DNA from 3 places in the Brevibacterium limosum genome. Region 2 is predicted to be linked to each of the others. Evidence: predicted binding sites of a transcription regulator. Region 2 holds the regulator's gene; each other region holds the start of a gene.
The links. The regulator HspR, encoded in region 2, represses chaperone genes until heat shock. The targets are predictions, from matches to a motif close to AAGTTGAGTCNNNNNGACTCAACTT.
Positions count from the first base shown of each region.

Region 1: a site for HspR is predicted at 1,252-1,276, ahead of GUY37_RS14445 (ATP-dependent Clp protease ATP-binding subunit). Genes of this name have one in related genera too.
Region 3: a site for HspR is predicted at 668-692, ahead of clpB (ATP-dependent chaperone ClpB). Genes of this name have one in related genera too.

Region 1 is NZ_CP050154.1:3,179,108-3,181,374, forward strand. Features, by position in the region: gene GUY37_RS14445 (ATP-dependent Clp protease ATP-binding subunit) at 1-1,233, opposite strand, end outside; gene GUY37_RS14450 (DUF3152 domain-containing protein) at 1,350-2,147, opposite strand; gene GUY37_RS14455 (VOC family protein) at 2,210-2,267, opposite strand, start outside.
Region 2 is NZ_CP050154.1:468,184-470,450, forward strand. Features, by position in the region: gene GUY37_RS02020 (DnaJ C-terminal domain-containing protein) at 1-776, shown strand, start outside; gene GUY37_RS02025 (heat shock protein transcriptional repressor HspR) at 791-1,231, shown strand; gene GUY37_RS02030 (DUF1206 domain-containing protein) at 1,391-2,266, shown strand.
Region 3 is NZ_CP050154.1:302,846-305,112, reverse strand. Features, by position in the region: gene GUY37_RS01340 (Na+/H+ antiporter) at 1-540, shown strand, start outside; gene clpB (ATP-dependent chaperone ClpB) at 753-2,267, shown strand, end outside.

The sequences.
Region 1 (2,267 bases), 1.5 Mb from region 2:
CTCCACGGCGGCCCGGACCGCCTCGGCGGTGTAGGTGACCTCGTGGAACTCTGCGTAGCGGTCCTTGAGTCCGTCGATGATCGTCACCGCGTCCTCGACGCTCGGCTCGCCCACGGTCACCGGCTGGAAGCGGCGTTCGAGAGCCGAATCCTTCTCGATGGTGCGGTACTCCTTGAGCGTGGTCGCGCCGATCATGTGCAGATCGCCGCGGGCCAGTCGCGGTTTGAGGATGTTTCCGGCATCCATCGAGTTCGCTTCGCCGTTGCCGCCGGCACCGACGAGGGTGTGGAGTTCATCGACGAAGACGATCATGTCTCCGTCGTCGGCGATCTCGTTCAGTGCTCCGGTCAGGCGCTCCTCGAAATCACCGCGGTAGCGGGTGCCCGCGAGCATTCCGGGCATATCGAGAGCGATGATGCGCTTGCCCTGCAGCTGCTTGGGCACCTCACCCGAGTGGATGGCCTGTGCGAGGCCTTCAGCGACCGCGGTCTTGCCGACGCCGGCTTCACCGAGGAGGACCGGGTTGTTCTTCGTCCGGCGAGCGAGGATCTCGATCGTCTGCTCGATCTCCTGCGAACGGCCGATGACGGGATCGAGCTTGCCTTCGGCGGCGAGTTCGGTGAGGTCGGTGCCGAACTTCTCCAACACGGATTCCTGACCGTCCTCACCCTCGGCGTCCTGACCGGGGTGCATGCCTCCGGCTTCGGCCGCCTCGGCACCGGCCTGCAGGGCTGCCTGCGTGACTCCCGCCTGCGCGAGGATCCGACCGGCGGGCATCTCCTGATTGAGCACGAAGGCGAAGAACATGTGCTCCGGATCGATGTAGGTCGACCCGAAGGCCCGCGCCACCTGATAGGCGTCGAGCAGAGCGCGCTGGGCCGAACCGGTCAGTGTGGGCGTGGAATCCGCCCCGGTGTCGGTACTGGCCGGAAGGCGCTCTTCGATCGCATGGGCGATGAGCTCGGGGTCCGCACCCGCCTGACGCACCGCGGAGATTCCGGGTTCGGAATCGACCATGGTGCGCAGGATATGGAGTGCGTCGACCTCAGACTGGCCGTGACGCCCTGCGAACTCCGCAGCCGCTTCGATGACTTCATGGCTGCGCTTGCTCAGCAGTCGGTTGATGTCGACGGAACGGCCTCTGCGGGCTCCGGTCTGTCCCTGGAGGAAACGAGCGAGGAACTCGTCGAACGAGTCTCCGCCCGAGCCTGCGGGTCCGAAGAATGTGGCCAAAGCTGACCTCCTCTTTCAAAGTTGAGCGTATACGACTCAATCAACAGGCTGAGGGTCGTTGTTATTCCCGAGGAGGCTGAGGCCGCCGTCACACGCAACGGCGGGCATGCGTGCGGTCAGCCCTTCGACGGCCACCCGTTGGGTTCGCAGCCCTGCAGACCCTTCGTCTGCTGCTGCATGAGTGGGGCGGTCTGGCCCGGGCCGGGGCAGGATTCGTGGCCGTGGCCGAGCGCGTGACCGACCTCGTGGTTGATGAGGTACTGCCTGTACTGGACGATGTCGTCGAATTCGTCCGTGGCAGAGACCCAGCGTTTGGCGTTGAGGATGACGTTGGGCCCGTTGCGGCACGAGAGCTTGCCCAGGGTACGCAGGGGCAGACACATCTCGTCGACGGTGTCGGGGCTGGCGATGGAGATCATCGTGTCCTGGCCCTCGTCGACGAGCTCGATGGAGACGGCGTCGATGTCCTGCCAGCCGCGCTCGTCCTGCAGGGTCTTGATGATGAAGTCCCCTGCCTGGTCGACGTCGATGGGCAGGTTGTCTTCGACGCGCAGTGCGACCTTGAAGGTTGTGCCGTCGTCACGGTTGGGCCCGGCCTCCTCTTTCGGCCGGTCCCATTTCCCGCCGCCGTGCGTGTCGATATCGGCTTCGCTGACTCCTGCCGCACCGGCGTCGTCGACGCTCGCGGTCTCGGTGGGCGTGGGCGACTCCGTCGGTTCGCCGCTCGGCTTGTCACCGGCTTCACCGCTCGGGTCAGACGATGCGACCTGTGTTTCGGCCGCATGCGGAGTCGGTCGGGTCTCGTCTTCGGCTGCGGGTGCGCAGGCGCTCAGCCCGATGAGCAGCCAGGCAGCGGCAAGGGAGGTCAGGGCGCGGAGGCGTGGGCGGGAGACGATGCGGGTTCGACTGAGCACGCCTGCGAGTCTAGCCGCATCACGCGGCGCTGCGGCGGGTGAACTGCCGGTTTTCGGTGATGTCAGAACTCGAGGACGCCGGCGGGGCCGCGCAGACGCGCCCGCAGACGGCAGTCGGGC
Region 2 (2,267 bases):
TGGGCGGCGGCGCCAGATTCAGTGCCGGCTCCGGCGGACCCGGCGGTGCTGCCGGCGGCGGATTCGAGGACGTGTTCTCCGACCTCTTCGGAGGCGGCGGACGGATGCGGACCCGCACGACCTACGGCGGCGGGGGAGACGTCCCCCCGGACCTGGCAGATCTGCTCGGCGGATTCGGCGGAGGCTTCGGTGGCGGCGGATACGGCGGCTACCAGCCTCCGGTCAAGGGCGGCGACATCAAGTCGAGCACGACGCTGTCGTTCACCGAGGCCATCGACGGCGCCTCGGTGAAGCTGAACATGCCCGGCGGAAAGCCGCTGACCGTGCGCACCCCGATGGGGGTCAAGGACGGACAGAAGATCCGCCTTGCGGGCAAGGGCAAGTCCAGTCCCAACGGCGGTGAGGCCGGAGACGTGATCCTCACCGTGCATGTGAGCCCACACCCTGTGTTCACCCGTGACGGTGAGAACCTGCGGATGGATCTGCCGATCAGCTTCGACGAGGCGGCCCTCGGCGCCGAGGTCAAGGTGCCGACCCTGGGCGGAATGGCAGTCAAGGTCAAGGTCGCACCGGGCACGCCTTCGGGGCGGACCCTGCGCGTGCGAGGCAAGGGTGTGAAATCGAAGAAAGGCACCGGCGATCTGCTGGCGACGGTCGAGATCGTGGCGCCGAAGAATCTGTCCAAGGAAGCCAAGCAGGCGGTCGAGTCGTTCAAGGCCGCCACCGAAGGTGAGGATCCACGCGCCGGCTTGCTGGACAAAGCCAAGGCCAGTTGAGGTGGTGAATCACAATGCACATTTCATCGAGTGCGGCGGTGTATGTCATCTCGGTGGCTGCGGATCTGGCGGGCATGCACCCGCAGACGCTGCGGCAGTATGACCGCCTGGGCCTCGTCATTCCGGAACGCACTGCGGGTCGGGGGCGGCGCTACTCCGGCAAGGACATCGCCAAGCTGCGCCTGATCCAGCAGCTGTCGCAGGACGAGGGAGTCAACCTCGTCGGGATCAAGAAGATCATCGACCTGCAGAATCAGGTCGATGCGCTCAGGTCGCGCAATGAGGAGCTCGAGGACGAGGTTCGGGCACGCAGGTCGGCGCAGGAACGCGATGCGCGTGTCTTTGCAGCCGGCACCATGGGCGGCGACGTCGTCTCGATCTCCAGGGGGCGTCGTCCGCAGGGCCGTCCCGAACCCGGGGCACTCGTGCTGTACAACCGGTACCGACGCGGCTGAGCCGGCCGCAGCCGGACAGAGACACCGCGAGACTGAGAACTGCGCCGAGGCGGGGCGCGAACCTTTGATCGGGTTCGCGCCCCGCCTCGGCGCAGATGCTCGGAGCTTCCGTCGCATGGCGGCGTGGATCAGTGCAGGCGCTGTGCGACACTGATCTCTGTGAACGAGAAAGAGAAGGTTCGACAGGTCGCCGACAGCGCTGATACGGCGGCTCAAGAAGTCGCGGACAGCCGCTGGTTCGAGCGGGTGGCCCGTGCCGGCTTCATTGCCAACGGATTGGTACACGCCATCCTCGGTGCGACCGCTGTGACGATCGGGCTCGGTCAGGGCGGGGGAGAAGCCGATCAGGTCGGTGCCGTCGGACAGATCGCTTCGCAGCCCTTCGGCATGGTGCTGATCATCATCTGCTTCCTCGGCTGTGCACTGATGGCGTTGTGGTGTCTGGTCAACGCGTTCTTCGGCTCGGCATCGCTGCGTGGTGCGGGGACCCGGGATCCGCAGGAGAAACAGGGGCGGAGGCAGTGGATCGATTTCTTCACAATGGTCGGTTCTGCCGTCGCCTATGTGGTGGTTGCTGCGACCTTCTCCCAGTTCGTCTTCGGAGGGGGAGCGGACTCGGGCAAGACGAGCTCACAGGCCTCGACGACCGTGGCGAAATCACCGGGTGGACTGTATGTCCTCATGGCCGTCGGCGCAGTGATTGCGATCATCGGCATCGCCTTCTGCATCAACGGTCTGCGACGGAAGTGGAAAGAGGAGCTGCGTCGGCCACACAGCGCGATCACTCGTTTCCTCGTCGGATTCACCGGTGTCGTCGGGTATCTGGGCAAAGGTGCGACCCTGCTGTCGGTAGGCATCCTCATTGTGATGTCGGCGGCGACCGGAGACCCGGAGGAGTTCACCGGGATCGACGGTGCGCTCAAGGGAATGCGCGATCAGCCCTTCGGGCCGTACCTGCTGCTGGCCGTGGGTCTCGGTCTGCTCCTCTACGGAGTCTTCCTCGCTCTGCGAGCGAGGTACGACCGCATGAAGTGAG
Region 3 (2,267 bases), 170 kb from region 2:
ACCTGGGGCGGGATGCGCGGCCTGGCCACCGTCGCCCTGGCCCTGTCGATCCCGGCCGCCACGAGCTCCGGAGCCCCGTTCCCCGGCCGGTCCTATATCGTCGTCGCGGCCGCAGTGGTCCTGCTGGTCACTCTTGTGCTGGCCGGTCTGAGCTTCCCGACCATCGTCGGCATCCTCGGCATCGACGACGAAGCGGAGAAGGAGCACCAGGCGACGAGGGACATCGCTCTGCGCGCCTACAAGGCGGCGATGCGCGAGATCAAGAACGATGACAGCCTGCCCGACGACGTCATCGAACCGCTGCGGGCTCGATTCAGAGTCCTCCACGACCAGCTCAGCGGCACCACCGACGAGCAGGCGAGCTCGGAGCAGGTGATGGCGTTCAAGGAGCACCGCGAGCAGATGCTGCAGGTGCAGAAGAAGGCCATGCAGTCCGCTCGCGCCGAAGTGCTCAAGGCTCGTCGTGAGCGCGGCACCGACCCCGAGATCGCCGACCGGGTGCTCCACCGCTTCGACCTCCAGTCGGTCATCGCCCGGTAAGGGCGGAGCGCAGCTCCGGCACCACAGGCCCGGGTCGGCAGGGCGCGGTTCCGGGCGGGCCGGTCGCGGCCGGACGCGGACACGGTTCCGGGCGGGCCGCCTCGGCGATGCTCTTCCTCGAAATCCAAGGTTGAGCGGAATAGACTCAACTTTGTCGGTGTTGATCCTTTCGAGAGCTGAGATCAGCACAGATTTTCATGAAGGAGATGCGCATGGACGCACAGATGACAACGAAATCCCGGGAGGCGCTGCAGACTGCGGTCAACGACGTCGTCGCCCGGAAGAACAACCAGATCGAACCGGCCCACCTCGTCGCCGCCCTGCTCGGCCAGCCCGATTCGCTGGCCGCGACCCTGCTGACGAAGGTCGGCGCCGATCCGCAGACCGTGCTGCGGTCCATCGAATCCGTGATCGGCGGATTCCCGACCGTCAGCGGTTCCACCGTCAGCCAGCCGGGACTGTCCCGGGCCGGGCTGGAGATGATGAACCTCGCTCAGGAGGAGATGACCGCCCTCGGCGATCAGTTCGTCTCGACCGAGCACCTGCTGCTGGCCGCCGCGGCCGGCAAGGACGGCACCGGTGAGGCGCTGCGCTCGAACGGGGCGAACCGGGACGCGCTGCTCGCGGCGTTGCCCGAACTGCGTGCCGGCAAGAAGGTCACCTCGGAGAACCCCGAGGAGACGATGCAGTCGCTGGAGAAGTACGGCATCGACCTCACCGCCGTCGCCCGTGAGGGCAAACTCGACCCGGTGATCGGCCGCGACAAGGAGGTGCGCCGCGTCGTGCAGGTGCTCTCCCGCAGGACGAAGAACAACCCCGTCCTCATCGGTGAGCCCGGCGTCGGCAAGACCTCCGTCGTCGAGGGCCTGGCCCAGCGGATCGTGGCCGGAGACGTGCCCGAATCACTGCGCGACAAGACCCTCATCAGCCTCGACCTCTCCGCGATGGTCGCCGGTGCGAAGTACCGCGGCGAATTCGAGGAGCGGCTCAAGGCCGTACTCGAGGAGATCAAGAACGCCGACGGCCGGATCATCACCTTCATCGACGAGCTCCACACGATCGTCGGCGCCGGCTCCGGCGGGGACTCCTCGATGGACGCGGGCAATATGCTGAAGCCCATGCTCGCCCGCGGTGAGCTGCGCATGATCGGTGCCACGACCCTGGACGAGTACCGCGAGAACATCGAGAAGGATCCTGCCCTGGAGCGCCGGTTCCAGCAGGTGTTCGTCGGTGAGCCCAGCGTCGAGGACACGATCGCGATCCTGCGCGGACTCAGGGAACGCTACGAAGCCCACCACAAGGTCACCATCAACGACGGTGCCCTGGTCGCGGCGGCCACGATGTCGAACCGGTACATCACCGGTCGACAGCTGCCGGACAAGGCCATCGACCTCGTCGACGAGGCGGCTTCCCGCCTGCGGATGGAGATCGACTCGGCCCCGGTCGAGATCGATGAGCTCCGCCGTGCCGTGGACCGCCTGAAGATGGAGGACATGGCTCTGGCGAAGGAGACCGACTCCGCGTCGATCGAGCGTCTGAGCGCCCTGCGCGCCGATCTCGCCGACAAGGAGGAGGAGCTGCGCGGCCTCGAGGCGACATGGGAGTCCCAGCGTGCCGGCCTCAACCGGGTCGGTGAGCTGAAGACGAAGCTCGACGAGCTGCGCTCGGCTGCGGAAAAGGCTCAGCGCGATACGGATCTCGAGACCGCGTCCCGTCTGCTCTACGGC